3 regions of the Pseudarthrobacter sp. IC2-21 genome follow, and region 1 is predicted to be linked to each of the others. Evidence: predicted binding sites of a transcription regulator. Region 1 holds the regulator's gene; each other region holds the start of a gene.

Region 1 (10,502 bases):
CCCGTGGTGAGGAACTCGTACATGTTGCCCCACGGCACGCGGCCGGCACCGAGCGCACGCGTCACGACGCCGGCGCCGTGGATCAGGACACCCAGCACGGTCAGGGCCACCGCAACCCGCGCCGGGACGCGGCGTTCGGCTGCGTAGCGCATGTCGGCGTCGGCCGTTTGTCCCGCCGGGGACCCTGCACCGGCCTGCTTGGCGGCGGACGACGACGGTCGTTCAGCCCTCCCCGCCGGCCCGGCCAGGTGCGAATCCACCCTGTTCGCTGAAGCGCCGGCGTGAAGCGAAGCGCCTGCTCCGGCAGCCACCGGGACCTTGGCCTCGTCAACAGCCCCTGCAGCGTCCGCTGCCTTGAGGTCGATGGCGCGCAACGCCTTGCTGCTTTTCGCCAGGTCCCAGGCGAAGGCGATGAAGGCCACGGTGTAGGTGCCGGCGGCGAGCAGCATCAGCAGTTCGCTGTATGCGCCCATGGTTTCGTTAATGACGAAAGGCATTACTGGTCCTTTGTGGGTCCGGCGGAGCCGGTGGGAGTGGTGACGGAGTCTGCGCCATTATCGCCCTGGCGGCTGGGAATTTGCTGGGTGGAATCGGAAACTTCGAGTTGCCACTCTTCGGAGAGGAGCTTGCGGATGGACTGCGCCTCGGCGGCCAGCCGGTGATCCTCGCCGCGCGCCAGGAGCCCGTATTCCACCATGGTCCGGCCGTCCTCGTGGGTCCCGGTGCGGATCCAGACACGGCGGCGGTTGACGTACAGCGAGACGATCAGTCCTGCCACGGCGAGCAGGGCGAAGATCAGGGCGGCGACCTGGCCGGGGTTGTGGTGGATGTCCACCCCGACGTACCGCTTCACGCCGTCGAAAGTGATGCTGCCCTTGCCGTCCGGCAGGGTGTGGGTGCTGCCCGGCGCCAGGGTGATGCCGCCGGCCGCCAGGGTCCGGTTATTCAGCGGGGTCAGGCCCTTGACGTCCAGTTCGAAGACGTTCTGGGGTGCACCGTTGTCAAGGCCAAGGTCCCCGTAGTAGGAGTTCAGGGTCAGCTGGGGGTTGAACAGGTCCGGATCGCCGCTGAACGAAACGCCTGCGTCGGTGACGAACGCAGTGGGCAGGAAGAAGCCCACAAAGCCCAGCTGGTCCGGACGGGCGTCGGGGACCTTGATGACCACGGACGAGTAGTAGTTCTCGCCCTGGAGCTTGGCTACCACGGGGCCCTGCATGGCCACATTGCCGGCGCCGTCGCGGATGGTCACCACGGGGGCGTAGCCGTTGCCGGTGAGGTAGATGCTGGTGCCGCCCAGGGTGACGGGGTCGTTGACTTTGAGGACCTCCTGCTTGGCGGGTGCGTCAGGGTTTTCCTTGGTGGTCACCTGCGCGTTGAAGTCGATGGGCTGGCCGAACTTGCCCGGGGATTCGCGGTCGAACGTGACATCGAATTTGTCCAGCTGGATGGAGTAGGGCTGCAACTGGCTGGACTGGAAGTTGGTGCCGGGGGTGAACTGGTCATAGCCCACCAGGGTGTTCACGAACGTATCGCCCTCGACCAGGATGCGCTGGCCGCTGTAACCGAACAGGCCGCCGACGGCCACGGACACCAGGACGCCGATCAGCGAGGTGTGGAACACCAGGTTCCCCACCTCCTTGGCGAAGCCGCGCTCGGCACCCAAAGACGGCCGCGCGCCGTCGTCGTCCCTGACCTCAACGCGGTAGCCGCGCTTCCGGAGCAGCCCCGCGGCACTGTGGATGGCGTCCGACGCCGGGAGGCCGGCGTCGGCGGGCACCACCAGGGTGCCGTACTCGGGGAGGCGCGAGAGCCTTTTGGGGGTCCGCGGCGGCTGGGAGCGCATAGCCCTGTAGTGGGCGATGGCGCGCGGCACCACACAACCGATCAGCGAGATGAAGAGAAGGATGTAGATGGCCGAGAACCACGCCGAGGAGTAAACGTCGAAGAGCTGCAGGGTGTCCAGCAGTTTTCCGTAGTCCCCGTTGTCCTTGATGTACTGCGTCACCACGAACGGGTTGGCCGGGCGCTGCGGGAACAGCGAGCCCGGCACGGCGGCAACCGCCAGCAGGAGCAGGAGGAAGAGCGCTGTGCGCATGCTGGTCAGCTGGGTCCAGGCCCAACGGAGCATCCCCAGGGGTCCCAGGACGGGGAGGGCCGTATTTGCCTTGGCAGCGGCTACGGGGGCCGGGGATTTTGTTTTTGCTTTCACGCGCTCGCTCATCAGATCGGCAACTTCACATCAGTTTGGAACCAGTACTGCAGTTCGGTGACCCAGGTGCCCCAGACGCCGCTGGCCATCAGCAGGCCAAGCACCACCAGGATGCCGCCGCCGATCCGCTGGATGGCCACGCGGTGCCGGCGGAAAAAGGACATCACGCCCATGCCCCGCCGGACCGCCAGGGCGATCAGGAGGAAGGGGATGCCCAGGCCCAGGCTGTAGACGAACGCCAGGAAGGCGCCCTTTGCGGCGGATGAGCCGCCGGAGAGGCTCAGCAGCTGGACGGCGGAGTAGGTGGGGCCGATGCACGGGGCCCAGCCCAAGCCGAAGGTGAGGCCCAGCAGGGGCGCCCCCCACAGGCCGGCCGGCGGTTTCGCGTGAATCTTGGCGTCCCGCTGCAGCCAGCCCAGGCCGCCCATGAACACCACGCCCATGATGATCACCAGGACGCCCAGGAGCTGGGTGATCCAGGCGTTCTGCGATCCGGTGATGAGCGTGCCGAGCTGGCCGAAGGCGCCGCCCAGCAGCACAAAAATGACCGAGAATCCCAAGACAAACAACCCGATGCCGGCGAACATCCGGCCGCGTTTCTGCTTCTGCAGGTCCACTCCGCTCAGGCCGGTCACGTAGCCGAGGTAGCCGGGGACCAGGGGCAGCACGCACGGGGACAGGAAGGACACCAGTCCGGCGAGCAGGGCGACCGGGATGGCAAGCAGGAGGGAGCCGTTCAGGATGGTTTCGGCAAAGGGGCTGTTCACGGTACGGGGCCGCCGCTACTCTGCCACGGCGGCGGTGATGAGGGCTTTGAGGGTGCCCTTCTGGATTTCGCCCAGCACACGCGAGGCCACCCGGCCCTGCTTGTCCAGGACCAGGGTGGTGGGGACGGCGCCCGGCGGGACAATCCCGGAGACGGCCAGGAGCACGCCGCCGTCTTTGTCGTCGAAGCTGGGGTAGGTCAGGTTGAAGGTCTTGTCGAAAGCCTCGGCGGTGGCTTTTTCATCGCGGAGGTTGACGCCGAAGAACTGCACGCCCTGGTCCTTGAACTCCTGGTGCAGCTCTTCCAGGATGGGCGCTTCCACCCGGCAGGGCGCGCAGGCGGCGAACCAGAAGTTCAGGACCGTCACCTTGCCCTGGAAATCCTGGGGCGTGACGGTGGTGCCGTTGAAAAGGGTGCCGTTGACGGCGATGGCCGACTTGCGGTCGGCCGCCGCAAATTCCGTCACGGAGCCATCGCCGGCGATGTAGTTCTTGTTGTCGCCGGCTTTCGCCTGCTTGGCGAGGGCATCCTCCTGTGCGCAGGCGGAGAGCCCCAGGGTGAGTGCGGTCAGGACGGCACCGCCCGCGGCCAGGACGGCGCGGCGGGATGCCGGGCGCGGGTTGGACGTCATCTTATGCCCCCGGGGTGGTGGCAGCACCGGGGAGAAGGGCGGCAGCGGGCTCACTGTATTCGACGCGCAGGAGGGCGCCGGCGTCGTCGAACACCAGGGAGGTGATGGACGTCAGCGTGCACTCACGTTTGCGGGGGTCATGCCAGAGCGGACGGCCCTCGGCACTGAGGCGGGTGGCCCAGATGGGGAGCTGGTGGCTGACCATGATGGCCTCGGGGCCGTTTGTTCCGTAGTCGCCCGCGGCCAGTTCGATCGCCCGGAGCCGGGCGTCCTGAACGGCGGCGCGGACACGCGCGGCCTGCTCCTTGTACGGCTCGCCCCAGGACGGCCGGAGCGGGTTGATCAGGTGCGGCCAGTGCCTTGGCCTTTTGAGCTCGGCCTTGGTGACCTTCATGCCCTGAAAGTAGTTTTCCGCTTCGATGATGCGCTCGTCAGTATGGATCTGAAGCTGCAGGGCCTCTGCGGCGGGGGCCGCGGTTTCCTGGGCCCTGACCAGCGGCGAGGACGCAAGGTAGACAAAACGGGCACCCTGCGCGGCGCGGTCGGCGAAGTGCGCGGCGAGAACCTGCGCCATCTCCCGGCCCAGCTCGGAGAGGTGGAATTCGGGCAGCCGTCCGTACAGAACGCCGTCGGGATTATGGACCTCGCCGTGGCGGAGCAGATGGACAGTGGCTTGGGGCATGTGTACCAGTTTCTCAAAGATGGCGTGCGATCCGAAATCTTCTACATTTCGTAGAACTGAAACTCTGGGAAAAAAGTTCCTTAACATGGAACAAAACATGCAAATGCATGCTTATAGTAGATGCAGCGGATAGTTGAGACTTCAACTGATCAGCCTATCCGGAACTACCACCCGACAATTTCAAGGAGAAATACCATGGCTCTTCCCGCAGACGTCACCACCGGCACCTGGACCCTCGACCCCTCACACAGCGAAATCGGCTTCACCGTTCGCCACGCAGGCATCAGCAAGGTCCGGGGCCAGTTCAAGGATGCAACAGCAACCTTGGAGCTTGCCGATAACGTGGCCGATTCCAAAATCAGCGCCACCATTCAGACCGCCAGCTTCGACTCCGGTGACGCCAACCGCGACGGCCACGTCCGCGGCGAAGACTTCTTCGACGTCGAGAAGTTCCCGGAAATCTCCTTCGTCTCCAACGGCCTCGTGGCCGCCGGCGACAGCTACGAGCTGACCGGTGACCTCACCATCAAGGGCGTCACCCGTCCGGTCACCCTGGAGACAGAGTTCAACGGCGTGGCTGTTGACCCGTTCGGCATGACCCGCGCCGGCGTATCCGCCGAAACCACCATCAGCCGCAAGGACTTCGGCCTGACCTGGAACGCCATCCTCGACGCCGGCGGCGTCCTGGTCAGCGACAAGGTTGCCGTCAACCTTGAGCTGGCATTCATCGCCCCCGCAGCATAATTCTTTTCAAACTGCGCCCGGCCGCAGGCTCCCTCTGGAGCCTGCGGCCGGGCGCAGTGCTTTAACCCTCCGTTCCGCGCTGGTTCGCCCCGAATCCCGGTGCCAGCAGCAATATGCCGTCTAGAGTGAGGCCTATGAGCAACCCCAGTGACGTACCGCAGCCCCGGGAGCCCGGCGCCCAGCCACCTGCCGGCAACGTTCCTCCCGCGGGCTACGAACCGCCGCAACGTTTCCCTCGCCCGCAGGGGCAGCAGCCCGCGCCGGACCGGCAGGGCCACCAAAAGCCGGCCGGATTCCCGTTCCAAAGGCCCGCCGACGCGCCGCGGAGCTTCAACGAGGTTATGCCCAGAGGCGGTCTTGCCGGCATGTTCACCGTGCCCGGACTCCCCCTCGAACTCAAGGTCTCCTACTGGATCTGGCTCGTCGGCGGCATGCTCGGCGTCCTCGGTAGCTTCTTCGGGCTGCTTGCCACCCTGGCCCTGTTCACCGTCGCCCCGGGACTGGCCGCCCTGCTACTCCTGCTGGTCCTGGTGGCACTCGCCCTGGCCGCGGCTCAGATTGTTCTCGCCCTGAAGATGAAGGACGGCAAGGAGTGGGCCCGCCTGGCGCTGACCATCGTGGCCGCCGTCTCCCTGGTCCTGGCGCTGATCGGCGGCAGCGTGGGCGGCGGCATAGGCAACAACTGGCTTGGGTTCCTGATCAGTGCCGCGGCGACGGTCCTGATGTGGCTTCCCAATTCGCAGGCCTGGTTCACCGCCGTCAGGGGCCGCGCGTAGCCGTCCGTTGCAGGCACCGCGCCCGCTGGCTTCCCGCCTGGCTGGAATACCTCTTTGGAATGACCCGCCGCCACCCGGCCGGAGGGTACGGTTGAAGTAAGCCGTACTGGGGGCAGGGCCAGTGGACTGCACCCAGCAGCCGAACTGACTTCCAACCTGCAAAGGACCGCTCATGAGCACGCCAGTCCCGCCTCCCGTCCCGAACGAGCCTGAGCCCGGCAATCAGCCGCCCGCACCCCGCTATGGCGAGAACAGCCCGCAGCCGGACAACGCTCCGCAGTATGGCCAGAACGCACCACAGTACGGGCAGAACGCACCTCAATACGGCCAGAATGCCCCGCAGTATGGCCAGAACCCGCCACAGTACGGCCAGAACGCGCCGCAGTACGGACAAAATGCGCCCGCTGCACCGCCGTACGGGCAGACCCCGCCGCAGTTCGGCCAGCCTGCTCCCCCGGCGTACGGCCAGCAGCCGTACGGCCAGTCCCCCTATGCCCAGTACCCCTCGGAGAAGCCGCAGGCCACCGGGCCCGGCGGCATTCCCCAGCTGGTCAACGTCTCCTTCTGGCTCCTGATCGCTGCCGCCGTGGTGTTCGTCATTTCCATGCTCATGGGGATCTCGATGCTCGATGACCCGGCAACGCGGGCGGCCTTCGACGATGCCATGCGCAGCAGCGGCGCCAACGGCGCTCAGTTCAACTTCGAAGAGTTCAAGAGCGCTCTCGCCGGCATGCTGGTGGTCATCGCCATCCTGGGGGCCGCCATGTACCTATTGGTGGCTTTCTTCGTCCGGAAGGGTAAAAACTGGGCCAGGGTCCTGGGGACCATCTTCGCCGCCCTGTCCGTATTCAGCCTGTTCCAGGTTCCCAACCTCGGGACCTTGGGAACGCTGGCAGGCATTGCGGCCATCGTCCTGCTGTACCTGCCCACCACTACTCCTTACTTCCGCAAGCAGCAGCCGTTCACCAACCCCTACGCCACGCCGGGCAACCCCTACGGGCAGTAGGTCTACGCCGTAACCCGCACCTTACGGGCGTGGACCCCGCGGACCCCGCCAAGCCATTGGCTAGGCGGTCTGGTCCGGGGTCTGCGCCCGTTGTGCGTGGTAGGCCAGGATCTGCAGTTCAGTAGCCATGTCAACCTTCCGCAGGTTGACGCCGTCGGGGACCTGCAGCATGACGGGAGCGAAGCTGAGGATGCTGTGCACGCCGGCTGCCACCACGCGGTTGCAGACCGCCTGGGCCACCGCGGCCGGCAGCGCCAGGACCACCATGTTGGTGCCGGTTCGGCGCAGCACGGTTTCCAGGTCGGCGACGTCGCTCACGCGCAGCCAGCCCACCTCGTTGCCCACCACGAGCTGGTCGGCGTCGAAAATCGCCACCACGTCGAAGCCTCGGGATTCAAAGCCGTCATAGCGGGCCAGGGCCTTGCCCAGGTTGCCGGCCCCCACTATGGCAACTTTCCAGTCGTGGGTGAGGCCCAGGGCAGCGGAAATATGGCGGCTCAGATACTGCACTTCGTAGCCCACGCCGCGCGTCCCGTAGGAGCCCACGTAGGACAGGTCCTTGCGGAGGGTGGAGGAACTCACTCCCGACGCTTCCGCCAGGGACTCCGAGGACACCCGCTCCACGCCGTCGGCCAGCAGGGTGTTCAGGGCGCGCAGGTAGATGGTCAGTCTCGCCACCGCAGCGGGCGGAATCTGTTTGGCGATCTCCCCGGCGGGCGCCACTGTCCCGTTTACGGCCCGGGGAGATGAATCCAGCGAACTCACTTTCCCCTCCATTGCCTTGCGTTGTGACTCCACTCTAGATCCCCGCCGCCTCTGCCAACAAAGCCGGCGTCATGCAATGCAATCGGTTGCCTAAACGCGCAGTGCCCGCTGGAGAACGCGTTCCAGGCGGGCTTCGTCGATCTTCCAGAAGTCTCGCTGGACGCCGTCCACCAGCACCACCGGGATTTCCTCGGCGTAGCGCTCACGCAGCTCGGGCAGTTCGTCGACCTGCTGTTCCGTCCACTCAAGTCCCAGTGCAGAGGTAACGCGTTCGACGGCGTCGCGCGCCTCTGCGCACAGGTGACAGTCTGCTTTGGTGATGAGGACTACCTCCGGGTTTGCCATGATTCAACCGTACCTTTCCCGGAGGCGGGCCGCGGCGCCTGCCATCCAGGCGGCGGCTGTTCTGGAATCTGCACTGCCCGGCATTGACTAGACTCATGGACATGCCCAAGGAGAAGTACGTCGCTGTAGTCACCCAGCCTGATGCGGTGATGCAGACCAGCGAAGCGGCCTTCTTCGACGTGGACAACACCCTGATGAAGGGCGCCAGCCTTTTCCATGTCGCCCGCAAGATGCACCAGCGCCGGGCGTTCACGCTGAGGCAGGCGGCCGGCATGGCCTGGAAGCAGTTCAAGTTTGTAGCCCGCGGCGAGAATATGGAGGATGTCCATGCCGTTCGGGACTCGGCCCTGACACTGGCAGTAGGCATCCCCGTGGAGGACATCAAGGCTCTGGGCGAAGAAGTGTACGACGAAATGATCGCCTCCAGGATCTGGCCCGGAACCAAGGCCCTGGCCGAGCAGCACCTGCGCGTGGGACGGCGCGTCTGGCTGGTCACGGCCACCCCCATCGAAGTGGCCACGGTCATCTCCACCCGCCTGGGCCTCACCGGAGCGCTGGGCACTGTTGGCGAGGTGGCCGACGGCCTGTACACCGGCCGGCTGGTGGGCGACATCCTGCACGGCTCGGCCAAGGCTGTGGCAGTCCGGGAGTTGGCCGACACGGAAGGCCTGGACCTCAAGCGGTGCTGGGCCTACAGCGATTCCTACAACGACATCCCGCTGCTGACCCTCGTGGGGCACCCCGTGGCCATCAACCCCGATTCGCGGCTGCGCAGCCACGCCCGTGACCACAACTGGCCGGTCTACGATTTCCGCTCCGGCCGCCGTGCCGCCACGCTTGGCCTGAAGGCGGCAACAGCCGGCGGCGTGGTTTACGGACTCTGGAAGGGTTTCGCCCGCTTCCGCGGCCCCCGCATCTAAGTAGCGCTAAGTGTCGTTTTGGGCGCTCAAAACGACACTTAGCGCTACTTAGATGGGGATGGAACGACAAAAATGCCCGCTGCCGGAAGGCAACGGGCATTTTCGCGCTTCTTGAAGTATCTCTACTTCTTGTTGCGGCGCTGGTGACGAGTCTTGCGAAGCAGCTTGCGGTGCTTCTTCTTGGCCATACGCTTGCGACGCTTCTTAATAACTGAACCCACGAAAGTTCCTCACAAACTAGATGCAGTACCTGTCTGATGGAAAAGGTCCGTGGACAGAGCTACAGACAAAGACAACTGACAGATTCTTACAATGACGTAAAACGTTCCTTAACAGGGTACCGCTTCTTTGCGGCGGTCACTGACCGCAGCCGTCGACGGACCGTCACACTGCTCAGGCCGTTTCGGTATGTCCATCCACTACAGCGCCTTTAAGGTACTGTTCGACGGCGCTTTCCGGCACCCGGTACGACCGGCCGAAACGCACCGCGGGCATTTCGCCGGAATGGACCAGGCGGTAGACGGTCATCTTGGAGACGCGCATGACCTCGGCCACTTCGGCCACGGTCAGGAACTTCGCGTTCGAGAAGTTCTGTTCTGCGGACATTTCCCTATTCCTTTGCTGACGGATGACTACTGACCCCAGCTGTGTTCCATTGCGGTGTGCCGATGCTGAGCCATCCACCAACCATGTGATAGATACTCTAGAGGTTGATGGGGCTGTAGTGAAAGTCATCCGGTGTAATCACTGCTCACTGCGGCGTTTCCTGGCGGACGCCGCAAGCTGGTCCAGCACCGAAACCGACACGTCCCAGTCCATGCACGCATCGGTCACACTCTGCCCGTAGACCAGCTCGGACCGGCCCGCGGCGTGCTCGGCAACGTCCAGGTTCTGCGCCCCGCCCACCAGGAAGCTTTCGAGCATGACGCCGGCGATGGCATGTGCGGCCTGCCCGCGGTCTTCGAGCTGGGCACCGATTTCCAGCGCCACCTCAGCCTGCCGGTGATGGCTCTTGCCGCTGTTCGCATGGCTCGCATCGACAATCAGCCGCGGGTTCAGGCCCTTGGCAGCGAGCTTCGCAGAGGCGCTTTCGACGTCGGCTGCCGAGTAGTTCGGCCCCTTCCGTCCGCCGCGGAGGATGACGTGAGCGTCAGGATTTCCAGCCGTGGCCACGAGCGCGGCGCGGCCGTCGCCGTCGATTCCCAGGAAGGCCTGCGCTGCCGCGGCGGCGCCGCAGGCGTCGACCGCCACCTGGAGGTCGCCGTCGGTCCCGTTCTTGAAGCCAATGGGCATGGACAGGCCGGAGGCGAGCTGGCGGTGGATCTGGCTTTCGGTGGTGCGGGCACCGATGGCACCCCAGGAGATCAGGTCCGCCATGTACTGCGGGCTGATCGGCTCGAGGAACTCGGTGGCGGTGGGCAGCCCCAGCGCCGTGACCTGCTGCAGGAACTCGCGTGCCGCGCGGAGCCCAACGGCCATGTCGTGGCTGCCGTCCAGCCGCGGATCGTTGATGAGGCCCTTCCAGCCGACCGTGGTGCGGGGCTTTTCGAAGTAGGTCCGCATGACAATCAGCAGGTCCGCTTTATGCTTCTCGGCCTGGCTGACCAGCCGGCGGGCGTACTCGAGGCCGGCTTTGGGGTCATGGATGGAGCAGGGGC
Region 2 (10,502 bases), 530 kb from region 1:
CCAGGCCTGGCCGATGCTGTCAGTGCGTGCCTTCAGTTTGTCGCTGCCTGCCGCGGCGGTTGCGAGTCCGGAGAGATCGCCCTTGATGTCGGCCAGGAAGACGGGAACGCCGGCCGTGGACAGCTGCTCTGCCATCATGTGCAGCGTGACGGTCTTGCCGGTGCCGGTGGCGCCGGCCACCAGCCCATGCCTGTTCATCATGGCCAGCGGCAGCCGGACCTGCGCTTCCTTGTGAAGCTCGCCGTCAACAATGGCGGCGCCCAGCTCGATGGTGGCACCTTCCAGGGTGTAGCCCTTCTGGATGGTGGCAAGCTTTTCTGCAGTGGTTTTGTTGGCCATGCCGCTAGCTTAGTTGGCCGGGGCCTTCAGATGGGGTGTAGACGTACCGCTTTTCAGCCCGGTGTCAGCGCCGGCATGGTCCGCGTGCTCAAGCACCCGGGAAACCGCGTAGCCGATGACCAGGCCCCAGAACGCGGGGTGAATGTTGAAAAGGCTCATGCCGGACATGGTCACCACGAACGTCACCAAAGAACCCAGGGTGAACGTGGTGGCAAAGGCGGTGACAAAGGCTTGCTGGAGGGCCCGGAGCATGGCGATGCCGCCGAGGGCAAGAATAAATTCCGTGGGTGTGGCGAGCATGAGCCGGGTGAGGGCCGGAGCCAGCAGCGCGCAGATCATGGCCAGGACACCGAACACCACGGCAGCCGTGTACTGGCGTTCTTTGGCTCCCGATGACGTCATGAGCGCGTTGGTCGGGCCGGTAACACAGGCTGAGACGGCGCCGCACCCCGCGTTGAGCAACGAAAACGCGCCCGAAACGATGGCGAAGACGTTTACCGGCGGGTTATGCCCGGCGGCACGGAGCACGGCGATGCCTTGGCCATTTTGAACGAACAACACGGTGAGGGCCAACGGAACCACAAGTTCGAGCTGGGCAGCCCACGTGAACTCGGGTGCGGTGAAGACCGGCGCCGCCAGAACCGGGCCGCCCGCATGGAACGAAAACTGACCGCTTGCCGCCACGGCGAGGCACCCCACCACCAGGGTGCCCAGCACCGGTGGCAGGAACCGGCCGAGGGCCGGCACCGCCGTAAGGACCAGGAAGGCAACCACCATGGGCCCGGCCACGACGGGGTTCGCCTGGGTGGAGGAGACGATATCAGTGCCGAACTTGAGGAATACGGCGGCAACCATGGCCATGACTATCGGCATTGGAACCGCTGCCATAATGCGCCGCACGACACCGGAGGCGCCCAGCGCCAGGACCAGCACACCGGAGGTGAAGAAGGCTCCCACCACTTCCGCGAAGGACAGATGCTGAAGGGACGGCCCCAGGAGCACCGTACCGGGAATGGACCAGGCGAAGCCCAGAGGCTGCCGATACAGCAGGGACATCACCAAGGTGGCGGCCCCGCCTGAGAAAAGGATGCCAAACACCCAGGATGCGAGCTGGGCCTCGGTAAGGCCGCCCGCCGCTCCCACTGCCAGCGTGACGGCTATGGGGCCTGACGCGGAGAAGATGAGGCCGATCACCCCGTTGGAAACATAAGGCAGGCCCACATCACGGAAGACCTGGCGCAGACCTGCAGGCCGGACGCCGGGGCGTTCCAGCAGTGGCGGGGACAAGCGGGGTGCAGGGGTGTCCGCCTGGGGAGCGGCGGGCGGGACCGGACGGGATGGCTGCATTCTGGCTCCTGGAACGGGTGCAAAAAATACAGGCGCCCCGGAGTTTGCACTCCGGGGCGCCTTCGGGGCCGGGGCCGAGGGCGCCGGCCCCGCTTGTCAGCGGTGGCTCTTACTTGTGCTGGCCTTCTTTGGCGAGGACGTAGTCGTAGACCACTTCTTCACCGGAGCCGCCGTCGGTGCGCGGCTTCGGGTCCAGCATCAGTTCAGGCTTGACTGCCGAAGCAATGTCGTCCGCGTTGTGCGGGTCGCCGGGGAAGTACAGCTGCTGGGTTACGGGCTGGAAGCCGGGCGCGGAGACCTTGATGTGGATGTGCGCCGGGCGCCAGGCGTGCCAGCCCGCGGCGTCGATCAGCTGCCCGCAGGCCCCGTCCATAGGAATTTGGTAGGGCGCCGGGCGCATGGTGTTGATTTCGAAGCGGCCGTCGTCGTCTGCCTTGATCGTGCCCCGGAGGAGCCAGTCGGGCAGGCCCGGGGCGTACTGGGAATAGAACCCGGCGCTGTCCGCATGCCAGATTTCCACCTGGGCGTTCTGGATCGGGTTGCCGTCGGTGTCCGTGAATCGGCCGCTGAAGCGCAGCGGGGTGCCTTCCTCGTCCGCACGCATTTCCACGGTTGCAGGGGTCTGGAGTACCGGGGAGCCGGGGATGTAGTAGGGCCCCTCGATGGTCCCCACGGTGCCGGGGCGGTCCTGGGAGTTGACGTCCTCCACAGAATGCTCCAGCCATACGTCGAGGAACAGCGGCCATTCGCCGTCGGTTCCCACCTTGATGAGCCACGCCTTGAGTGCGTTGTATTCCTCGTAGGTGACCTGGTGCTCGACGACGATGTCGTTGGCGGCCTTGATGAGTGCCCCCGCCAGCAGGCTCACTCTTTCCTTGGGCACATCCAGGCCGGCAAGCTTGCCGGAGGCAGCGAAGCGTTCGGTGGCTTTGGAGCCGGCTTCGACTGCAGTGCCCTCGTCCTCTTTGCGGGTGTCTGCTTGGGTCTCGGTCATGGTGATGTCCATACTCCTCTTTGAATAGGGGACAGGAACTGCTCCTGAACCCGTTGCGAACCGGTGGAGGGGCAGGATCTGAACCTGTCGCGACGCAGTTCGCGTGATGACCGTCTCATCCTAGGCCTGAAATAAGGACGCTACAAATATCGATTTGGCCTGTTTTCTGTCATTAACCAGACATAAAGACACCCTTGGCCTAACCTAGGGGTTTGCCTGATGTGAGAGCGATCACGATGGGGAAGACTGACGTGACAACGTCCCCCCCTGGGCACCGCGGGTTGGCCCGGACCTCCCGCTCATCCGTCCAGCACCCTCCAATGAAGGAGCACGCCATGACCGAGAACCTGGCCCATGTCCGCGAGGTCCTTGCCGACGCCGTTATCGACGACCGTGAGAACGGCGTCATCCGTGCCAAGCGCGAGATTTTCACCGACGAAGAGATCTTCGAACTGGAGATGAAGCACATCTTCGAAGGCAACTGGGTTTATCTCGCCCACGAATCCCAGATCCCCAACGTGGGGGACTACTTCACCACCAACATCGGCCGCACGCCCGTGATGATCACCCGCGACAAGGACGAGAACCTCAACTGCCTCGTAAACGCCTGCTCCCACCGCGGCGCCATGCTGTGCCGCCGCAAGACGGACAACCGCACCACGTTCACCTGCCCGTTCCACGGCTGGACGTTCAAGAACTCCGGTGAGCTGCTGAAGGTCAAGGACTCACGCAACGCGGGCTACCCGGAGACCTTCAACAAAGAGGGCTCCCACGACCTCACCAAAGTGGCCCGCTTCGAGTCCTACCGCGGCTTCCTCTTTGGTTCCCTGAAAGCTGACGTGCTCCCGCTCGAAGAACACCTGGGTGATGCCACCAAGGTGATCGACTCCATCGTGGACCAGTCCCCGGAGGGGCTCGAGGTGCTTCGCGGGGCCTCGACCTACACCTACGACGGCAACTGGAAGGTGCAGGCGGAGAACGGGGCGGACGGCTACCATGTCACGGCCGTGCACTGGAACTACGCTGCCACGACGGCCCGCCGCACCGCCGGTGACTCTGCCAACAAGACCAAGGCCATGGACGCCGGCAAATGGGGCAAGGTCAAGGGCGGTTTCTATTCGTACGACCACGGGCACCTGCTGCTGTGGCAGGAATGGACCAACCCGGAGGACCGGCCGCTGTGGGACCGGCGGGATGAACTCGTGACGAAGTATGGCGAAGAGATGGCCAACTTCATGATCAACATCTCCCGGAACCTCTGCCTGTACCCGAATGTCTACATCATGGACCAGTTCTCCTCGCAGATCCGCCACTTCCGGCCCATCTCGGCTGACCAGACCGAGGTGACCATCTACTGCATCGCGCCCAAGGGTGAATCGCAGGAGAACCGGTCCAAGCGGATCCGTCAGTATGAGGACTTCTTCAACGCCACCGGCATGGCCACCCCCGATGACCTCGAAGAGTTCCGGTCCTGCAACAAGACCTACTGGGCCACCTCGGCGCCCTGGAACGACATGACCCGCGGTTCCACCCACGAGATCGCCGGTCCTGACGAGCAGGCCCAGGCACTGGGCATGACCAGGGTCATCGCCTCCGGGGTGCGCACCGAGGACGAGGGGCTGTACCCCATTCAGCACGGGTACTGGAAGGAAGTCATGGACCGGGCCCTGGCGGAGGAAGAGACCTCCGCGCTGGACGCCGTTCCAGTCACCGCCTGACCCCCCTCCACGTGGAACCAAAGAGAGTGCAGAACCCATGACCAACCTGACGATGCCCGCTGCCGCGCTCAAGAGCGCCGAGGAGATTGCCACCCTCGAAACCGTCCGTGCCTTCCTCTACAAGGAGGCCCGCCTGCTGGATGACCGCCAGTTCGATGAGTGGCTTCAGTGCTACCACCCGGACTCCGAGTTCTGGATGCCCGCCTGGGACGTCGATGACCGCCTGACCGAGGACCCGCAGAACGAGATCTCGCTCATTTACTATGACAACCGCGGCGGCATCGAGGACCGCGTCTTCCGGATCAAGACGGACCGGTCCTCGGCCACGTCCCTGCCGGAACCCCGCACCGGGCACAACATCACCGACGTCGAAATCATGGAGCGCGAAGGCAATCAGGTGAAGGCGCGCTTCAACTGGTTCACGCTCTACTTCCGGTACAACACCACGGACACGTACTTCGGGACCAGCCACTACACGATCGACCTCGCCGGCGCAGAGCCGGTCATCATGAAAAAGAAGGTCGTCCTCAAGAACGACTACATCCACCACGTTGTGGACGTCTACATGATCTGACGGCTCCCGCCGGTGCCCGGCCCGAGGCCGGCACCGGCTGAGGCCGTTTCACAATCCGTGCCCGCCGGGCACATCCGCACTTACCCGGGCCGCATCGACGCGTCCCAACCAGGAGGAAACCATGGGCCACAAAGTAGCCCTCAGCTTCGAGGATGGCGTCACCAAGGTCATCAAGGTCGGCGACTACGAGACCGTGATGGATGCCGCGTACAAGGCACGTATCAACATTCCGTCGGACTGCCGGGACGGGGCGTGCGGAACCTGCAAGGCCTTTTGCGATTCCGGTTCCTTCGATCCGGGCGACTTCATTGACGATGCCATGACAGAGGATGAGCTGGAAAAGGGCTATATGCTCACCTGCCAGGCGGTGCCGGAATCGGACCTGGCCATCCAGATCCCTGCCACGTCAGAATCCGCGAAAACCTCGGCAACCACCTTCACCTCCACCATGACGGAGCTCAACAAGCATTCGGAGTCGACGGTTTCCTTCACGTTGAAGGCGGAGAACCGGGACGGCCTGGCGTTCCTGCCCGGCCAGTACGTCAACATCAAGGTCCCCGGGACGGACGCCGAGCGCTCCTATTCATTCAGCAGCGGCCCCGAGGTGCAGGATGCTTCCTTTATGGTGCGGGTGACGCCGCAGGGCGCCATGTCCGAATACCTGCGCGACAGGGCTGCGGTGGGTGACACCATCGAGTTCACGGGTCCTTACGGCTCCTTCTTCCTGCGTGAGCCCAAGCGGCCCCTGCTCCTGCTGGCAGGCGGAACGGGCCTGGCCCCGCTCCTGTCCATCCTCGAGAAGCTCACCGAGAATCCGCCGTCGGCGCCGGTCCACCTGATCTACGGCCTGACCCGTGAGGCGGACATTGTTGGCCTGGACTGGTTGCGCGAGTACGAGGCGAAACTGCCCGCCTTCACGTGGGACTACATTGCCTCCGAACCGGGGACTTCTGCTCCGCACACGGGCTATGTCACCCAGATCATCGAGCCGAAGCACCTGAACGACGGCGACGTCGACATCTACCTGTGCGGCCCGCCCCCCATGGTGAACGCTGTATCGAAGTGGCTGGACTCTGAGGGCATCGAGCCCGCCAACTTCTACTTCGAGCGTTTTGCCCCCAAGGAAACCACCGGCGGCGACGCCGAAACAGGCGCGCCCGCAGCGGCAGCAAAGATCGAAGCCGAGGGCGACACGATGAGCCGCAGCGAGGCGGTCTCCTCCCTGGAAACCGGCCGGCTGGATTTCCGCAAGGAGGACAGCTTCGCCCAGCTGGATGCGCGCATGGGCCTCGAGCTCGCAGTGAGCGAACTGATGCTGGGCCGCCTCAGCGAGGAGCAGTTGCAGCAGTTCCGGCGGCTGGCGGAGGCCACCACGTGCTCCGTGGCTGCCGGGGCCGTCCAGGAACCGGAGGAATTCGCGCGGACCAATGAGGAGTTCCACGAATACCTGTTTGTGGTCTGCGACAACCCCATGCTGCTTGAGTCCTACCGCCGCCTGGACGTCCACGCGCAGATGGCCGCGGCCTTCGAAGCGGGAACCGCCATCTTCGAGCGGGTGACCCAGGACCACCTTGATGTGGTTGACGCCTTTGAGCGTCAAGACAAGGCGCGGGTGCGGGAGGTCATCATGGCCCACGCACACGATGCCAAGGAAACCATGGCCGGAGCGATCGACGCGAAGGCCGGCAGCTGATGGCGGCTCCCTATTCCGGCCAGTTCGTTACCCCCGGCCGGTACGCCGGCAAGGTGGTGCTGGTGACCGGTTCCGCCCAGGGAATCGGGCAGAAAGTGGCCGAACGGATCGGAGCCGAGGGCGGCGCCGTCGTCCTGGTGGACCGGGCCGAACTGGTCCATGAGGTGGCGCAAGGGATCCAGGAGGCCGCGCAGGCTTCCGGTTCAGGAGGCTCGGCCACTTCCGTGACTGCGGACCTGGAGACGTTCGCCGGTGCACAGCAGGCAGTGGACGCGGCGCTCGCCGCCCACGGCCGCGTTGACGTGCTGGTTAATAACGTGGGCGGGACCATCTGGGCCCGCCCCTACGAGGAGTATGACGAGGACAGGATCGAGAAAGAGATCCGCCGCTCGCTCTTCCCCACCCTCTGGACCTGCCGGGCAGTGCTGCCGGCCATGCTGGAGCAGGGTTCGGGCACCATCGTCAACGTCTCCTCGGTGGCCACCCGCGGCATGCACCGTGTTCCGTATGCGGCAGCCAAAGGCGGGGTCAACGCCCTGACCCAGTCCCTGGCGATGGAGGTGGGCGGCCGCGGAATCCGCGTGGTGGCCGCAGCCCCCGGGGGCACCGAGGCGCCGCCCCGCAGGGTTAAGCGGGGTCCGGAGGCCGAATCCCCCACGGAGAAGGCCTGGTACCAGGTGATCGTTGACCAGACCGTGGACTCATCCTTTATGAAGCGGTACGGGACATTGGACGAACAGGCCGCACCCATCGTGTTCCTCGGATCAGATGAAGCGTCCTATGTCACCGGAAGCGTCCTTCCGGTCGCCGGCGGGGACCTGGGCTGAGCGCACCCGTGATCGATGGCCGCCGCCGGGCCCGGCAGGGCCTCTCCGGTAGAGTTGCGGCCATGACGTCGGCCTCCACACACGGTGACATGGCGGAGGACTTGCCGCTTGTTGGCCGGGCGGGGGTCTTCGCGGAGCTGCTGGAAATTTTCCGGACCGTCCGCAAGGGCAACGTACGTGCTGTCGTGATCTCCGGTCCCGCCGGAGCCGGGAAGACCGCCGTCCTGGACCTTTTTCTGGAACACTGCCGCACGGGTGCCCGTGGTGTCCGGGTGCTGTCCGCCATGGGGGATGAGTGGGAGGCGCAGTTTCCCCTCGCCGGCTACTCGCAGCTGATGCTTACGGCGCCGCTGCGTTCGGCCAAGGATTACGACGGCGGCCCTGCCCTGCCCGCAGGCCCCCTCCCGGCGCTCACCCCGGCGCAGGTGGTTAATTACGCGTCCACGCTCAGCACCCACCTGGCGGGGCTTCAGTCCCATGGCAGCGTGGTGGTGGCCGTCGATGACGTTCACCGACTCGACGTCGAGAGCCTGCGCATCCTCACGTTCGTGATGCGGCGGCTGCACGGCAAACGGATCCTGTTTGTGCTCACCCTCAACCCGGACGACGCCCTACGCGTCCCCGCCGGAACGCTGGACTTCCTGACCGGCCACCAGGTGACCACCATCCCGCTGGATCCGCTCACCCCGGCGCAGGTGCAGGATCTCGCCAGGCGGATGCTCGGCATCGATCTGAGTCCGACGGCGGCGCACGGCCTGGTGCAGCACACCGGCGGGCTCGCCCAGCCGGTGGTGGAACTGCTCCAGGAGCTCCCGGCGGAAACCTGGCAGACCTGGTTCCCCTCCCTGCCTCCGACGTCCCGGGTGCGTGCCCGGGTGCGCAGTGTCCTGGCCGCGGCGTCCCCGGAGCTGGTTGCCGTTGCCGAGGCCGCGTCAGTGCTGGGGAGTGCCGCAGGCATGGCCGAGGTTTCCGAGGTCAGCAGGGTGGGCCCGGTCATGGACGCCCTTGACGAGGGACACCGTGCGGGGCTGTTGGGACTGGCCGTGGACCAGGCCCGTTCCGCCGTCGTCTTCTCCGGACCGGGCACCGCGGAGGCCATCTACGAACAGATCGTTCCCAGCCGGCGGATCGCGCTTCACCGGCGGGCGGCTGAGGCGGTGCAGGCTGAGGGCGAACGGCTGGGCCACCGGGTCGCCGCCACGCCCGGCGCGGACGAATCCCTGGCGGACGAGCTGGAGGACTATGCGCGGCGCCAGGCCCGGGTGGGCGCGTGGCAGGACGCCTCAACGGCGCTGTTCTCCGCGTCCAGGCTTTCCCGGGACATCCGCTCCCGGAATGACAGGCTCCTTCGGGCCGTGGATGCCCTGGTGGGCTCCGGCAACATTTCCCAGGCCCAGATGTGGACCGCGGCAGTGGACGCCTTGCCGCCGTCGCCGCTGCGCTCCTCCGTCCTGGGTTACCTCTCCACCGCATCCGGGCAGAACGACAGCGCGCAGACACAGTTGGAGATGGCCTGGCGCACCTCCAACCCCGAACATGATCCTTCTGCCGCCGCGCAGGTGGCGCAGCGCTTCGTCCTGCACGGGGTCGCGTCGTGGGACGGCCCGATGATCACCACCTGGGCCGAACGGGCCATGGAGCTTACGCTGCCCGACACCCCCGCCCACATTGAATCGGAGGCCATTTACGGCCTGGGCCTGTACGCCCAGGGCCGGGTTTCCGAGGCGGAAGCCTCCTACCTCCGGGCGTTCGAACATGCTGCCGAGAACGCCCAGAAACAGCGTGTCCAGATGGGCGCCGGCTGGCTGGCGCTGCGCCTGGACAATGTGGAGACGGCCCTGGTGAACTTCGAGTCCGCGGCCCCCACCGAATACCGGGGCGGGTCGATGCGCATCTCCCTGTGGGCTGAGGCGTGGCTGGCCCGCACCCACCTGGTGCTCGGCAATTGGGATGCGGCCGCAGCCACCGTGGCCCGCGCGTCCGTACGTCTCGAGACCTCGCGCATGCCGCTGATCCGCCCGCTGCTCTACTGGACCGCGGCCGAGCTCTGGTCCATGCGCGGAGACTGGGAACGGGCGCGGTACTACGTTTCCCAGGCCGCAGTGCAGCCCGGAACCTACCGCGCCATGCAGGTGCCGGCGAGCCTCGCCCGCGCCCGCTTCCACGAGGCGCGGGCGGACTATGAAGGCGCCTTGGCTGTCCTGCAGCCGCTGACCGAGCTGGACCCGTGGACCGAGCACCGCGTGTCCTTCTGGCCCTGGCAGGACACGTACGTCAACGCCCTGGTCATGACCGACCAGCTCGACGCCGCCGATGCGTTCCTCACGGCGTTCGAGCGGGTGCCGCGGGAGCGGGAAATACCCTCGGACATGGCGCGGATGGCCTGGGCCAGGGGCCGTCTGGTGGCCGCGCAGGGAGACCCGGACACCGCCAGGGAGCATTTCGAGGCGTCCCTGGGGCACCTGAGGGGGCTCAACAGGCCGTATCTGCGCGCCCGGATCAGTTTTGCGTTCGGCCAGAGCATGCGCCGGGCAGGCAAACGGCGGCTGGCCTCAACCGTCCTGCGCGCAGCCCGCGACCTCTATGACACCCTGGGGGCTGCCACGTACGTGGAACGCTGCGACCGCGAGCTCAAGGCAACAGGGCTCGACGTCGGGAACATCCCGGACCCCGCCGACCCGGTGCTGACAGCCGTCAGTGACCACCACCTCCAGCTCACCGCGCAGGAACGGGCGGTGGCCGAACTGGTGGCGGGGGGCGCCACCAACAAAGAGGCGGCCCGGGCATTGTTCCTCGCGGAGAAGACGGTGCAGTACCACCTGACCCGGCTCTACCGGAAGATGGGAATCCGTTCCCGCAGCGAGCTCGCCGCCGTGTTCCGGGCCAAGGACTGACCCGGAACACCGGCCGGGTGTGCCCTATTTGACGTCGGAGGGGTGCTTCGCGAGCGGCACCACCGAGATCTCCATGTACGGGAACAGCGGCAGGTTCTGCAGGATGTCGTGGAGTT
Region 3 (10,502 bases), 1.4 Mb from region 1:
GCCGCCTGCCACCACCGCCCCGGCAGCGGCGAAAACTGCAGGATCGACGTCGTCGGGGCCCAGGCTGGAACCGACGCTGCCGCTGCGGGCGTAAGAGAATTCGCGCTGCCCCTCCGGGTCGCAGTGCACCAGGTAAACGCCCTGCTGTCCCGTCCGGAATGTCAGCAGGGCGGGGGAAATGCCGAGTTCAACAACCCGGGCGGCGATGGCCTTGCCGAGGTCGTCGTCGGTCAGCGCCGAGAGCAGGCCAACGCGGGCGCCGGCTGCCGCAGCGGCCGCCGCGACGTTGAGGGCGTCCCCGGAGATGCCGAGCTGGGCCGGGACGCCGTGGGCGAACGCGACGTCCGTGGCGACCTCTACGAGGATTTCGCCCATCACGATGACGTCGAACGGCGTGGCGGGATTTTGTGTTGGCTTGTTCACCAGTCATGCACCGATCCGTCGAGCCGCCGGTTGATCGGCAGGTATTTGTCGTAGGGGAAGCGGCCGTCGGCTTCCTCGTTGAACTTTACGCCGAGGACTGGACGCCAGGCTCAGGCGCCGATCTCGACTTCGTCACGCGTGGTCACCAGGCGTACTACCGCCAGCCGTCCGATGGCGGCGCAGGCGCCCGTCACGGCCGGCCTTTGGTGATGCTGAGCAGGGCGCGCCCCAGCTCGGGCTGCCGGAAGATGAACCCGGCGTCGATCAGCTTTTGCGGCTGCACCCACCGGCTTTTCAGCACCAGTTCGGTTTCCGTGCGGATCAGGACCGCGCCCAGGCGCAGCAGCCACTCCGGCGTGGGGATGCCCAGCCTGGCACCGTACGCCCGCCGGACCAGCCGCATCAGTTCGCGGTTGCCCACCACGTCCGGCGAGGCAACATTCACCGGGCCCGAAATGTCAGTCCGTGCGTGCAGGAAGCGGACGGCACGGTACAGATCTTCCACATGAATCCAGCTGAACTTCTGGCCTCCCGGGCCCATGTGCCCGCCCAGGCCGAGCCGCGCCAGGGTGGCGAAAGGGCGCAGCGCACCGCCGCCAGGTCCCAGCACGATGGCGATCCGCAGCGGAATCTTCCGGGTGCCGGGCGTGTCCGCCGCAGCCAGGGCAGCTTCCCAGGCCCGAGCCACGTCCACGGAAAAGCCGCTGCCAAGTTCGCCGTCGGCCTCCGCTTGGGGCCGGTCGTCCGCGTGCCGGTAGATGGTGCCGGTGCTGGCGTTAAGCCAGCACGACGGCGGCGCCTGGCAGCGTGCCAGGGCGCGGCCAAGCGCCGCGGTGGTGGCAACGCGGGAATCGAGGATAGCGGCTTTGTTTCGCGCGTTGTAGCGGCAGTGGACGGAGCGTCCGGCGAGGTTCACCAGGAGATCGGTGCCGTCCAGCACCCGGGCGATGGCGCCGTCGTCGTTCCAGCCCGCCGACGTCGCCGTGCCGGTCGTGACCCGGCGGCCGATGGTGCGCACCGCCCAGCCGTCCCGCTCGAAGCGCGCGCGGAGGTACCTGCCGATAAAGCCCGAAGCTCCGGCGAGGACCACCGTCTGTGTTTTGATCATTTGTTCCCCCATGATGTTTCAGTTGCGGATGCTGCGGCTCAGGCTGAGGACATCGTCCAGAACCTTGTTGACGCCCGGAATTTTTGCGAGCGAGAGCCCCCGGGCGATCAGCGGGACGGCTCCGTCCACGAGTCTCCGGGTGCGGCGCTGGCCGTCCGAGGTGTCATACACCCAGAACAGGGCGATCCCCATGTAGCCCAGCCACAGCAGCTCGGGCAGGTCTGCGCGCAGCTTCTTCGGCGCGGGCGGACTGGCGCCTTCCACCGCCGCCCGGAAGATGCCCAGCGAGGCTTCACGGGCCTCCGTCGACTCTCCGGCGAACGGGTTGACCGGGGACGTCGGCCGGATGGCCGTGGCCACGAAGTCGGCGCCGAAGCGGTGGTAGGGCGCCATGACATCCAGGCCGGCGTGCAGCGTGGCCTTCAGCCTGCTGGCCAAGTCCTTGACTCCTTCGAGGGCTTCGTCCGCCTTGGCTGCATGCTCGGCCTGCACCCGGACGTAGAGTTCCTGGACCAGATCGTCCTTGGACGCGAAGTAGTAGTAGGCGTTGCCCACGGATACGCCCGCCTCCGCAGCGATGGCCCGCATGGTGGTCTTCTCAAACCCGATCTCCCGGAACATCCGCAGCGCCACGTCCGCAAGGCGTTGCTTGGTCTGCTCGCTCTTGACTGCTGCCACGGAACTCCCCTTTTTGAACACGTTCAGGGAATCGAGTATGCCACCTTTTTGAACATGTTCAAAAAGGTGGGCTCCGGACGGATGGGAGAATGGCGTGACAGTGCTAATACAGCCAGGCGTCCCGCGGTCAGTCTTCGGCTGAGGCGGATGCCCGAGCGAACCACTACGAACGGACACCCCCATGCCATCCCCCTCAGGCCCGCGCGTCCTGCCGGCCACAGTCCCCGCACACCCGGTTGCGAAATTCGCATCCATCGGCTCGCCCTACTTCGGCATCATGCTGGCCTCTATGGCCGTTGTGCTGATCCTGTCCAACATCGGCGCGTCAAAAGGCGTGGCGATCGGCCCGATCATCACCGACGGCGGCTTCTTCCTCTTCCCGCTCGCCTACATCCTGGGCGACGTGATCAGCGAGGTCTACGGCTTCAAAGTGGCGCGCAGGGCCATCTTCACCACCTTTGCGCTGTCCGTGTTCGCCTCGGTCTGCTATTGGGTGATCATCGCCCTGCCCGGCTTTGACGACGAGTTCGGCGCGTCCAAGCAGGCCGCCCTGGAGGGTGCACTGGGCCCGGTCCCGCAGATTGTGCTGGCTTCGCTGCTGGCGTTCCTGGCCGGGCAGACCATCAACTCCTGGATCCTGGTAAAGATGAAGGCCCGTTCCGGCGAAAGATCCCTGTGGGCACGGCTGATGGGATCCTCCGGCGCAGGCGAGTTCGTGGACACCCTGATCTTCTGCAGCATCGCCGCCTCCGTCATCGGCATCACGGACTTCGGCATGTTTGTGAACTACGTAGTGGTGGGCTTTGTGTACAAGACCCTCGTGGAGTTCCTGTTCGTCCCCGTGACGTCGCTGGTGATCGGCTGGATCAAGAAGCGCGAACCAAGCTACGGCGTCCCGAGCGCTACGGTGACCAACGCCGCGGTAACCGGCGCCGCGTAGCTGCCGCCCGGCGTCGTACTTTTAGCCGCATCCGGGAGCAACCGATGGGGTTCGGCTCTAGGCCTTCAGCGTCCCGTCGAGGAGCGCGCGGAGCTCGGTGAAGTGCCGCTCGGTCGCCTCAGCATGGAACATGGACGTGTCTGCCATCGTGTAGCCGTGGGGTGCGCCCGCGTAGACCTCGTTGGAAGCCTCGAGTCCGGCGGCCTCGAGCGCCGAACCCAGGCGTGCGACGGCGTCGGAATCCATGCTTTGGTCATGGTCCGCATGGCCGAAAACGAAGCGGGCCTTGGCCTGGGGGAGCCCCAGATGCGGGCTGTCGGGGGTCTCCGTGGCGAGGCCGCCGCCATGGAAGCCGCCGCACGCGGCCACCACCTCGGGGTGGGCGGTGGCGGTGCGGACCGCGAGGCGGGCGCCCATGCAGTAGCCGAACGTGCCGATGGGACCCGCTGCGACGCCGTCGAGCTTTTCCAAGGCCGCAACCCACGCATCAATGTCCGGGAGGGCTTTCTCGGCGGTGAGGTGCCCGACCCGCGGGAAGGCTGCCTTCCCGGCGGCGGAACGGCCCTCCGGGGTGGTCATGTCCACCTTCGGTGCGAGTTCCGCGACGGTCCCGTCCCGATAGAAAACGTTGGGTGCCAGGACAATGTAGCCCCAGTCAGCGATGCGCTGCGCCATTTCCTCGATGCGCGGCCGCAGACCGAACGCGTCCATGTACAGGATGACGCCCGGGAACGGCCCGGTGCCGGTGGACGGACGGACAACAAGGGCCTCGGCGGTGCCTGCTGCAGCAGGGATCTCAATGAACATCTGGTCAGGATAACCGAGGCAACCGGGAACAACGCTCAGGAATAATACTGTGCCAGGGTCTCGGCCTTGAACTCGAAGAAGGTGCCGGCCTCGATGGCCAGCCGGGCGTCATCCACCATTTTCACCACAAAGCGTTCGTTGTGGATGGAGATCAAGGTGGCGGACAGCATCTCCTTGGCCTTGAACAGGTGGTGGATGTAGGCGCGGGAGTAGTTGGCGCAGGCGTAGCAGTCACAGCCTTCCTGCAGCGGGCCGAAGTCGCGTTTGTACTTGGCGCCGGAGAGGTTGTAGCGGCCGGTGGGGTGGTAGAACGCCGAGTTGCGGGCTACCCGGGTGGGGGAGACGCAGTCGAAGGTGTCCGCGCCGTTTTCGATGGCGGTGAAGATGTCGTCCGGCTCGGAGATGCCCAGCAGGTGCCGCGGCTTGTCCTCCGGCAGCTCCTCGTTGCACCAGCGCACAATGGTGCCCAGGTTCTCCTTCTCCAGCGCCCCGCCGATGCCGTACCCGTCGAAGTTCATCGCGCCCAGGTCCTGGCAGGCTTTGCGGCGCAGGTCCTCGTACTGGGCGCCCTGGATCACGCCGAACAGGGCCTGGTAGGGCTTTCCCTCCCGGGACGCGGTCAGCCGGAAGTGCTCGTCCAGGCAGCGGAGGGCCCACAGCCGGGTGCGTTCCAGAGATTCCTCCTGGTAGCCGCGGGAGTTCTGCAGGGTGGTCAGCTCGTCGAAGGCGAACATGATGTCCGCGCCGATCCGGTGCTGGACCTGCATGGAGATTTCCGGGGAGAACCGGTGCCGGTCCCCGTTCAGATGCGATTTGAACCAGACGCCGTCGTCGTCGATGTGGGCGAGGCGTTCCTTGCCGGGGGCCACGGCGTCGTCGGGGAGGGCCGCGTTCGCGGCAGACACAGTTTTCATGTCGATGACCTTCTTGAACCCGGACCCCAGGCTCATCACCTGGAACCCGCCGGAATCCGTGAAGGTGGGCCCGGCCCAGTTCATAAACGCGCCCAGGCCCCCGGCCTCATCCAGGATGTCCGCGCCCGGCTGGAGGTACAGGTGGTAGGCGTTGGCCAGGAGCGCCTGCGCCCCGAGCTCCGCCATGGACTCCGGCAGCACCGACTTCACCGTGGCTTTGGTTCCGACGGCGATGAAGGCCGGGGTGCGGATCTCGCCGTGCGGGGTGGTGATGGTGCCGGTGCGGCCCAGGAACTTGCCGCCGTTCTCCGCGACCTGGGCGTCCGACGGCGGACAGCTGTCAGCCAGGCGGGTGCCTACGGTGAAGGAGAACTGGGACTGCGGCTCGGAGGCGGGGTTTGCTGGCACCGTTACAGTGTGCCAGCAAACCCGGCCCAACCTTCAGCGGGCCGCCGTCTGTGTGGGGTAGTTCTCAGTCCGCCAGCCGTCCCAGGCCGAGCGGATGGAATCCAGTTTGCGGGCACCCAGGTCATACGTCGAGGCGATCACGATCGCACCGCCGTCGGGCCTGACATCCTCGATGACAGGCTGGTCCGCCACAATCAGCAGGCCATCGCCGTGTTCGGCGTAGCCGTGGACGGTCAGGCCCACCTGGTGGTTGCTCCGATACCAGACCTTGCCGCTGATTTCCTCACCGGTGGCCAGGGTCAGCTGGTACGGTTCGCCCGGCTTGGGAACATCAGACAAGCCCAGCTTTTCGATGGCGGAGCCGTGCCCTCCCGGCAGTTCGAAGAACAGGGTGTGCCTGTTGCCGTGCGGGTGGTGCTCCAGCGCGAAACGGAGCTGCTGGAGGAAGGTCAGCCAGCCCTGGGTGATGTCCTCGTCCCACGCGGCCCACTCGGAGTTGTGGTCCAGGGCGGCCCGGGTGACACTGACCTGCGTCCCGCCGGGCACGGGTTTGAGGTCGAAGACGTCGCCGCCGTTGGTGGTGAGGCTCGTATGGTCCGGGGCCTCCACCACGCCCTTGCCAAAGTAGATCTGGTTGATCTCGGCCGGCAGCTCCTCAGTCTCCCAGCCATGCCACTGGGCCACCTTGGCGGGTTCGCGCAGCATGATCCAGACCTGCGGCGCATCAGCATTAATGACCACGCTCAGATTGTTCGTCATAGCCCGAATGTACAGCGCGTGCGCAGCTCCGGGTAGGGGGCAATTCCCCCATCAGGACACCCCGGAGCAGAAGCTCCAACCCTGACGGTTCAGGCGCGGACGGCCTCGAGTTCGTTGCTGATGCGGCGCTGCAGCTCGCCGAGGCCGATCGTTTCGGATCCGCCATGGGCCCGCAGGAAAAGCAGCGACTCCAGGCGCAGCAACCGCCACTCCCGCTCGGCCTCGTGGTTGGAGTTGTCGATCGAGCGGAAGATCTCTTTGTCGTACAGGTTGGGTTCGTTCAGGGAGCGCTGGCGGACCTTGGCGTTCATGCGCGCCTTGAACGGGTCTGTTTCCTGGTTCTCCGGCGTGCGGAGCAGCTTTTCGTAGACCTCGGCGCGCTCTTCCTGCCGGTCCTGGCGGCAGATGTAACTGGACAGCGCCAGCGACGCCTCCACCGAGGCCCACCGGCCCGGGTTGCCGTCGAACGGCAGCACGTTGAGCAGGTCCGCCACAGCCAGTGCGCCGTCCGGGTCCTTCAGCGTGATGAACAGTTCGTGGGCGAGGTCGCTGAGGTCCTTCAGGCAGCTGCCGGACTTGAAGTTGATGCCTTTCGCCAGCTTGTCCGCCAGCAGCAGCACACCCACCGCATCCGGGTGGGCCTCCGCCGCAGCTTCCACCACAGCCTCCGGTGTGCCGGCCGGCGCGGGGATCAGCGCGAGCTCGTCCGCAGACGGGCCGCTCACCGCGGGCGGAATGGCAGGCTGGGGAGGCACGACGACGGCGGGTGCTGTGGGTGCCGCGCCGCCGGTTGCGGCGGGCTGATTTCCTGGCTGTTCTGCGCCGCGCGCCTGTGCCCCGGGTATTTCCGCGTCGGGCGCTTCCCCTTGGGAAACACGGGCAGCGGCCTCATGCCCGGACGCTGCCGCCGGAAGCCGCGTGACGTCGTCGGGCCCTGCTTCAAGGCCACCTTGACTGACCGCGGTGTCCAGGACGTTTACGGTGGAGCCGGCCGCGATCCTGATGGTGCCGCCGCCGGTGAGGCTGGCCAGGATCACCGCAGCGACGCCGAAATCGTCGAATTCGAGCTCAACCCGCTCGATTTCGGCGGTGCGTCCGCCATCAGGAAGGAGGAGGTGATCGCCGGAAGTCAGAGATCCAGCCTGCGTGTCGCCGTAGTGCCGTGCGGCTGGGGTTTCGGTCATGGGGATCCTTAAATTCTCTTGCGGTCCGCCCTACAGTCTACTGAGCGGGGCGGGCCAAATCCGGGAGGGTGGGGACTCCGCGGGCCTCAGAAACCCACTCCGGCGAAGGCCAGCGCCTGCCGGACCAGGGCGCCGCGGCCGCCGCTGAATTCGAGCTGGACGCCGGGGCTCAGCACTTCTTCGGGGGTCATCCAGGTCAGTTCCAGGGCATCCTGGCGGGGCTCGCATTCGCCAGTGACGGGGATGACATAGGCCAGGGACACGGCGTGTTGGCGGTCGTCGGTGAAGCCCGTATGGGACGGAGCCGGGAAGTATTCGGCCACCGTGAACGGCACGGGGCTGATGGGGAGCTGCGGAAACGCCAGCGGGCCCAGGTCCTTCTCCATGTGCCGCAGGAGCGCCCCGCGGATGGTCTCCCGGTAGATCACCCGGCCCGATACCAGCGACCTGATCATGTTGCCGTCCTCATCGGCCTGGAGCAGCGTGCCGACCTCGTTCACGAACCCCAGCGGATCCAGCCTGACCGGTACGGCCTCCACGTAGATCATGGGAAGCCTCCCGCGTGCCTCGAAGAGGTCTTCCTCGGAGAGCCAGCCGGGATTGGGGTCAGGAGTGCGAACGTTCATGGTTAAGTTCTACCCCATCGGACGCGTCCGGGTCGGCGAGTGGTGAGCTCTGAGCGTAAAGCGGCCGTTTTAGTGCCGGGATCCCGCCGGTCAGTTGGGCCGCTGCGAGATCCAGAGGGTGGGCGGGACGTGGGCGGCCGGGTGGGTGCCCTCGGCGGCGTCGGGGGTAGCGGCGTCCGGGTTGGCTACGTGCAGGGTCCGGCCGAAGGCTTCCTCCGTTTCGCTGACTTCAAAGCCGGCTGCGGTAAGCCGCGCCCGCAGGGTGCCCGGATCGCCGTCGTACTCAAATCCCAAACCCGAGCGGGGGCCGCCCGACGCCGGGCGCACCATCAGCACACCGCCGTTCTTGGCGGTAAAGTCCGCGGTTTCGTCCGCATCCGGAACCGGACGGAACCGTGCGCCGATGTCCTGCAGCGTCATGGCGGCGGCGCCGGGATCGGCGGAGAACCAGACGCCGACGACGGCCAGGGCAGGGTCTGCGTCGGCGCAGTTCGCGCCGTGGGCGGCTTTGTCCGCCAGGAAGCTGAAGCCGTCGGTGCTGGTGATGCGGCACGACTCGCCGTGGGCTGCGGTGATGAGTTCCGAGGTGGTTTTCCCGGACTCTTCCGCGGCCAGGCCGGTGCGCCGGGCAAACTCGGCCAGGTCGCCCACCTCCACGCCAAGGGCCGTGGTGCCGTCGACGTCCTGTCCCGCCGCGGCGGCGTGCAGTGCCAGCCGCCCGGAGCCGGCGTCGAACTCCCGCCACGGGCCCTGGTCAACGGTCTTGACCAGGCCCAAGGCAACCAGGAGTTCTTCCCACCGTTCAGGGCGGGACGTGTAGTGGACGGGCCTGACACGCAGCATGGGTTTCTCCTCGAATCCGGGACAGCGCAACTACCGCCATCATGCCACCTCTTGAAACGGCTGGCACCGTGCAGAATAGGGCCATGGCGATTGAACTTGAGGAATTGCTGGTGCCGGATGCCGCAGCGTGGCGGAGGTGGCTGGAAGCCAACCACCGGGACAGTCCCGGGGTGTGGCTGGTCCTCCACAAGAAGGGCGGCGGTGTCACGGAACTCGATTACGACGCGGCCCTGGATGAGGCGCTCTGCTTTGGCTGGATTGACGGCCAGGTCATCAAGCGCGACGCCGGGAGCTACAGCCAGCGCATGACCCGCCGCGGCCCCAAAAGCGTTTGGTCGGCCAGGAATGTGGGGCACATCGCCCGTCTGGAAGCCGCCGGCAAGATGACCGACGCGGGGCGCGCCGCCGTCGAAAGCGCCAAGGCTGACGGCCGCTGGGAGGTGGCCTACTCGGGCCAGGCGGCGGCGGAGGTTCCACCGGACCTTGCCGCGGCGATCGCCGCCGATCCCGCCGCCCAGGCCATGTTCGATGTCCTCACGTCGGTGAACCGGTATGCCATGATCTACCGGACGAATTCGGTGAAACAGGCGGCCACCCGCGAACGGAAGATCGCCGGGTTTGTGGAGATGCTGGCCCGCGGTGAGGCGCCGTACCCGCAGAAGAGGAAGCCCGCCGCCCCGCCCAAGTAAGTAGCGCTAAGTGTCGTTTTGACCCCTCAAAACGACACTTAGCGCTACCTAGTTGGGTTTAGTCCTCCATAGGGAACGCGACCGCTTCGCCAACCACCCGCAGGCAGAGCTCCATGCCCGGCCGGGCGATGGAGGCGTTCCAGTGCCGGATGGTGATGATCTCGCCGCCGCCGGGGTAGCGGTGGTCGCTGATGCCGGCCAGCTCGGGCGGCACCGAGAGTTTGAGCCGCACCGTGGTTTCGGGGCCGAAGTAGTCGGTATCCACCACCACGCCGCGGATGGGGCCGTCCTCGGCGATCCGGATCTGCTCAGGCCGCAGCATCAGCTGCACGCGGCCCTGCGACGGCGGCCGGCGGACCGGAATTGCGCCCAGCGAACACGTGCCGAGCGAACCTTCCATCCAGGCATCGAGGATGACGGCGTCGCCCAGGAACTCGGCCGTGGCCCGATCGGCGGGCCGGGTGTACACCACGAACGGATTACCGATCTGGGCCAGTTTGCCGCCGCGCATCACGGCCACCTGGTCCGCGAAGGACAGCGCTTCAGCCTGGTCGTGGGTAACCAGGATGGTGGTGACGCCAGCCTCGCTCAGCACCTTGGCCACCGCACGCCGCGTTGCCACCCGGAGCCCCGCGTCCAGGGCGGAGAACGGCTCGTCCAGCAGCATCAGTTCGGGTTCACGGGCCAGCGCCCGGGCCAGCGCAACCCGCTGCTGCTGGCCGCCGGAGAGCTGGTGCGGGCGCCGTTTGGCCATGGCCGGATCCAGCGACACCATCTCCAGCAGTTCACTGATCCGGGCGGCCACTGCCCGGCGGCCGCCGGAAAGCTTGGCGGGGTCCAGGCCGAAGGCCACGTTCTGGCCCACCGTGAGGTGCGGGAAGAGGGCGCCGTCCTGGGCCACATATCCGACGTGGCGTTTATGGGCGGGGAGCCAGACGCCGTCGCCCGCAACCTTGACCCCGTTCAGCGAGATGCTGCCGGTGGCGGGGTGTTCAAAGCCGGCGATGAGCCGCAGCAGCGTTGTTTTCCCCGAGCCGGACGGGCCCACAATGGCGGTGGTGCCGCCCTTGGCCACGGACAGGTTGACGCCCTTGAGCACGGCCTGGGATCCGAAGTTCTTGGT

Evidence for each region. Region 1 encodes Rex, which represses fermentation and respiration genes when NADH is low (regulators of the CRP and FNR family bind a similar motif). Its sites were predicted from a motif close to CTTGTGAANNNNTTCACAAG; they were not measured.
Region 2: a site for Rex is predicted at 2,899-2,918, ahead of benA (benzoate 1,2-dioxygenase large subunit). Genes of this name have one in related genera too.
Region 3: a site for Rex is predicted at 2,255-2,274, ahead of SBP01_RS02960 (queuosine precursor transporter). Genes of this name have one in related genera too.

What each region holds. Positions count from the first base shown of each region.
Region 1 covers NZ_CP139145.1:3,447,892-3,458,393, forward strand. The annotation lists gene ccsB (c-type cytochrome biogenesis protein CcsB) at 1-497, opposite strand, end outside; gene SBP01_RS15900 (cytochrome c biogenesis protein ResB) at 497-2,221, opposite strand; gene SBP01_RS15905 (cytochrome c biogenesis CcdA family protein) at 2,221-2,976, opposite strand; gene SBP01_RS15910 (TlpA family protein disulfide reductase) at 2,992-3,606, opposite strand; gene SBP01_RS15915 (histidine phosphatase family protein) at 3,608-4,288, opposite strand; gene SBP01_RS15920 (YceI family protein) at 4,484-5,032, shown strand; gene SBP01_RS15925 (hypothetical protein) at 5,167-5,808, shown strand; gene SBP01_RS15930 (hypothetical protein) at 5,981-6,814, shown strand; gene SBP01_RS15935 (redox-sensing transcriptional repressor Rex) at 6,875-7,579, opposite strand; gene SBP01_RS15940 (glutaredoxin family protein) at 7,670-7,924, opposite strand; gene SBP01_RS15945 (HAD-IB family hydrolase) at 8,026-8,844, shown strand; gene SBP01_RS15950 (30S ribosomal protein bS22) at 8,967-9,065, opposite strand; gene SBP01_RS15955 (helix-turn-helix domain-containing protein) at 9,238-9,450, opposite strand; gene SBP01_RS15960 (3-deoxy-7-phosphoheptulonate synthase) at 9,589-10,502, opposite strand, start outside.
Region 2 covers NZ_CP139145.1:3,974,569-3,985,070, reverse strand. The annotation lists gene SBP01_RS18430 (helicase HerA-like domain-containing protein) at 1-339, opposite strand, end outside; gene SBP01_RS18425 (benzoate/H(+) symporter BenE family transporter) at 349-1,686, opposite strand; gene catA (catechol 1,2-dioxygenase) at 1,796-2,692, opposite strand; gene benA (benzoate 1,2-dioxygenase large subunit) at 3,016-4,398, shown strand; gene benB (benzoate 1,2-dioxygenase small subunit) at 4,436-4,972, shown strand; gene benC (benzoate 1,2-dioxygenase electron transfer component BenC) at 5,094-6,665, shown strand; gene SBP01_RS18400 (1,6-dihydroxycyclohexa-2,4-diene-1-carboxylate dehydrogenase) at 6,665-7,492, shown strand; gene SBP01_RS18395 (ATP-binding protein) at 7,555-10,386, shown strand; gene catC (muconolactone Delta-isomerase) at 10,411-10,502, opposite strand, start outside.
Region 3 covers NZ_CP139145.1:622,286-632,787, forward strand. The annotation lists gene SBP01_RS02945 (PfkB family carbohydrate kinase) at 1-423, opposite strand, end outside; gene SBP01_RS02950 (TIGR01777 family oxidoreductase) at 614-1,531, opposite strand; gene SBP01_RS02955 (TetR/AcrR family transcriptional regulator) at 1,550-2,152, opposite strand; gene SBP01_RS02960 (queuosine precursor transporter) at 2,391-3,149, shown strand; gene SBP01_RS02965 (dienelactone hydrolase family protein) at 3,207-3,956, opposite strand; gene tgt (tRNA guanosine(34) transglycosylase Tgt) at 3,992-5,278, opposite strand; gene SBP01_RS02975 (SRPBCC domain-containing protein) at 5,312-6,037, opposite strand; gene SBP01_RS02980 (DUF6707 family protein) at 6,127-7,221, opposite strand; gene SBP01_RS02985 (NUDIX hydrolase family protein) at 7,308-7,847, opposite strand; gene SBP01_RS02990 (VOC family protein) at 7,938-8,690, opposite strand; gene SBP01_RS02995 (YdeI/OmpD-associated family protein) at 8,774-9,379, shown strand; gene SBP01_RS03000 (ABC transporter ATP-binding protein) at 9,438-10,502, opposite strand, start outside.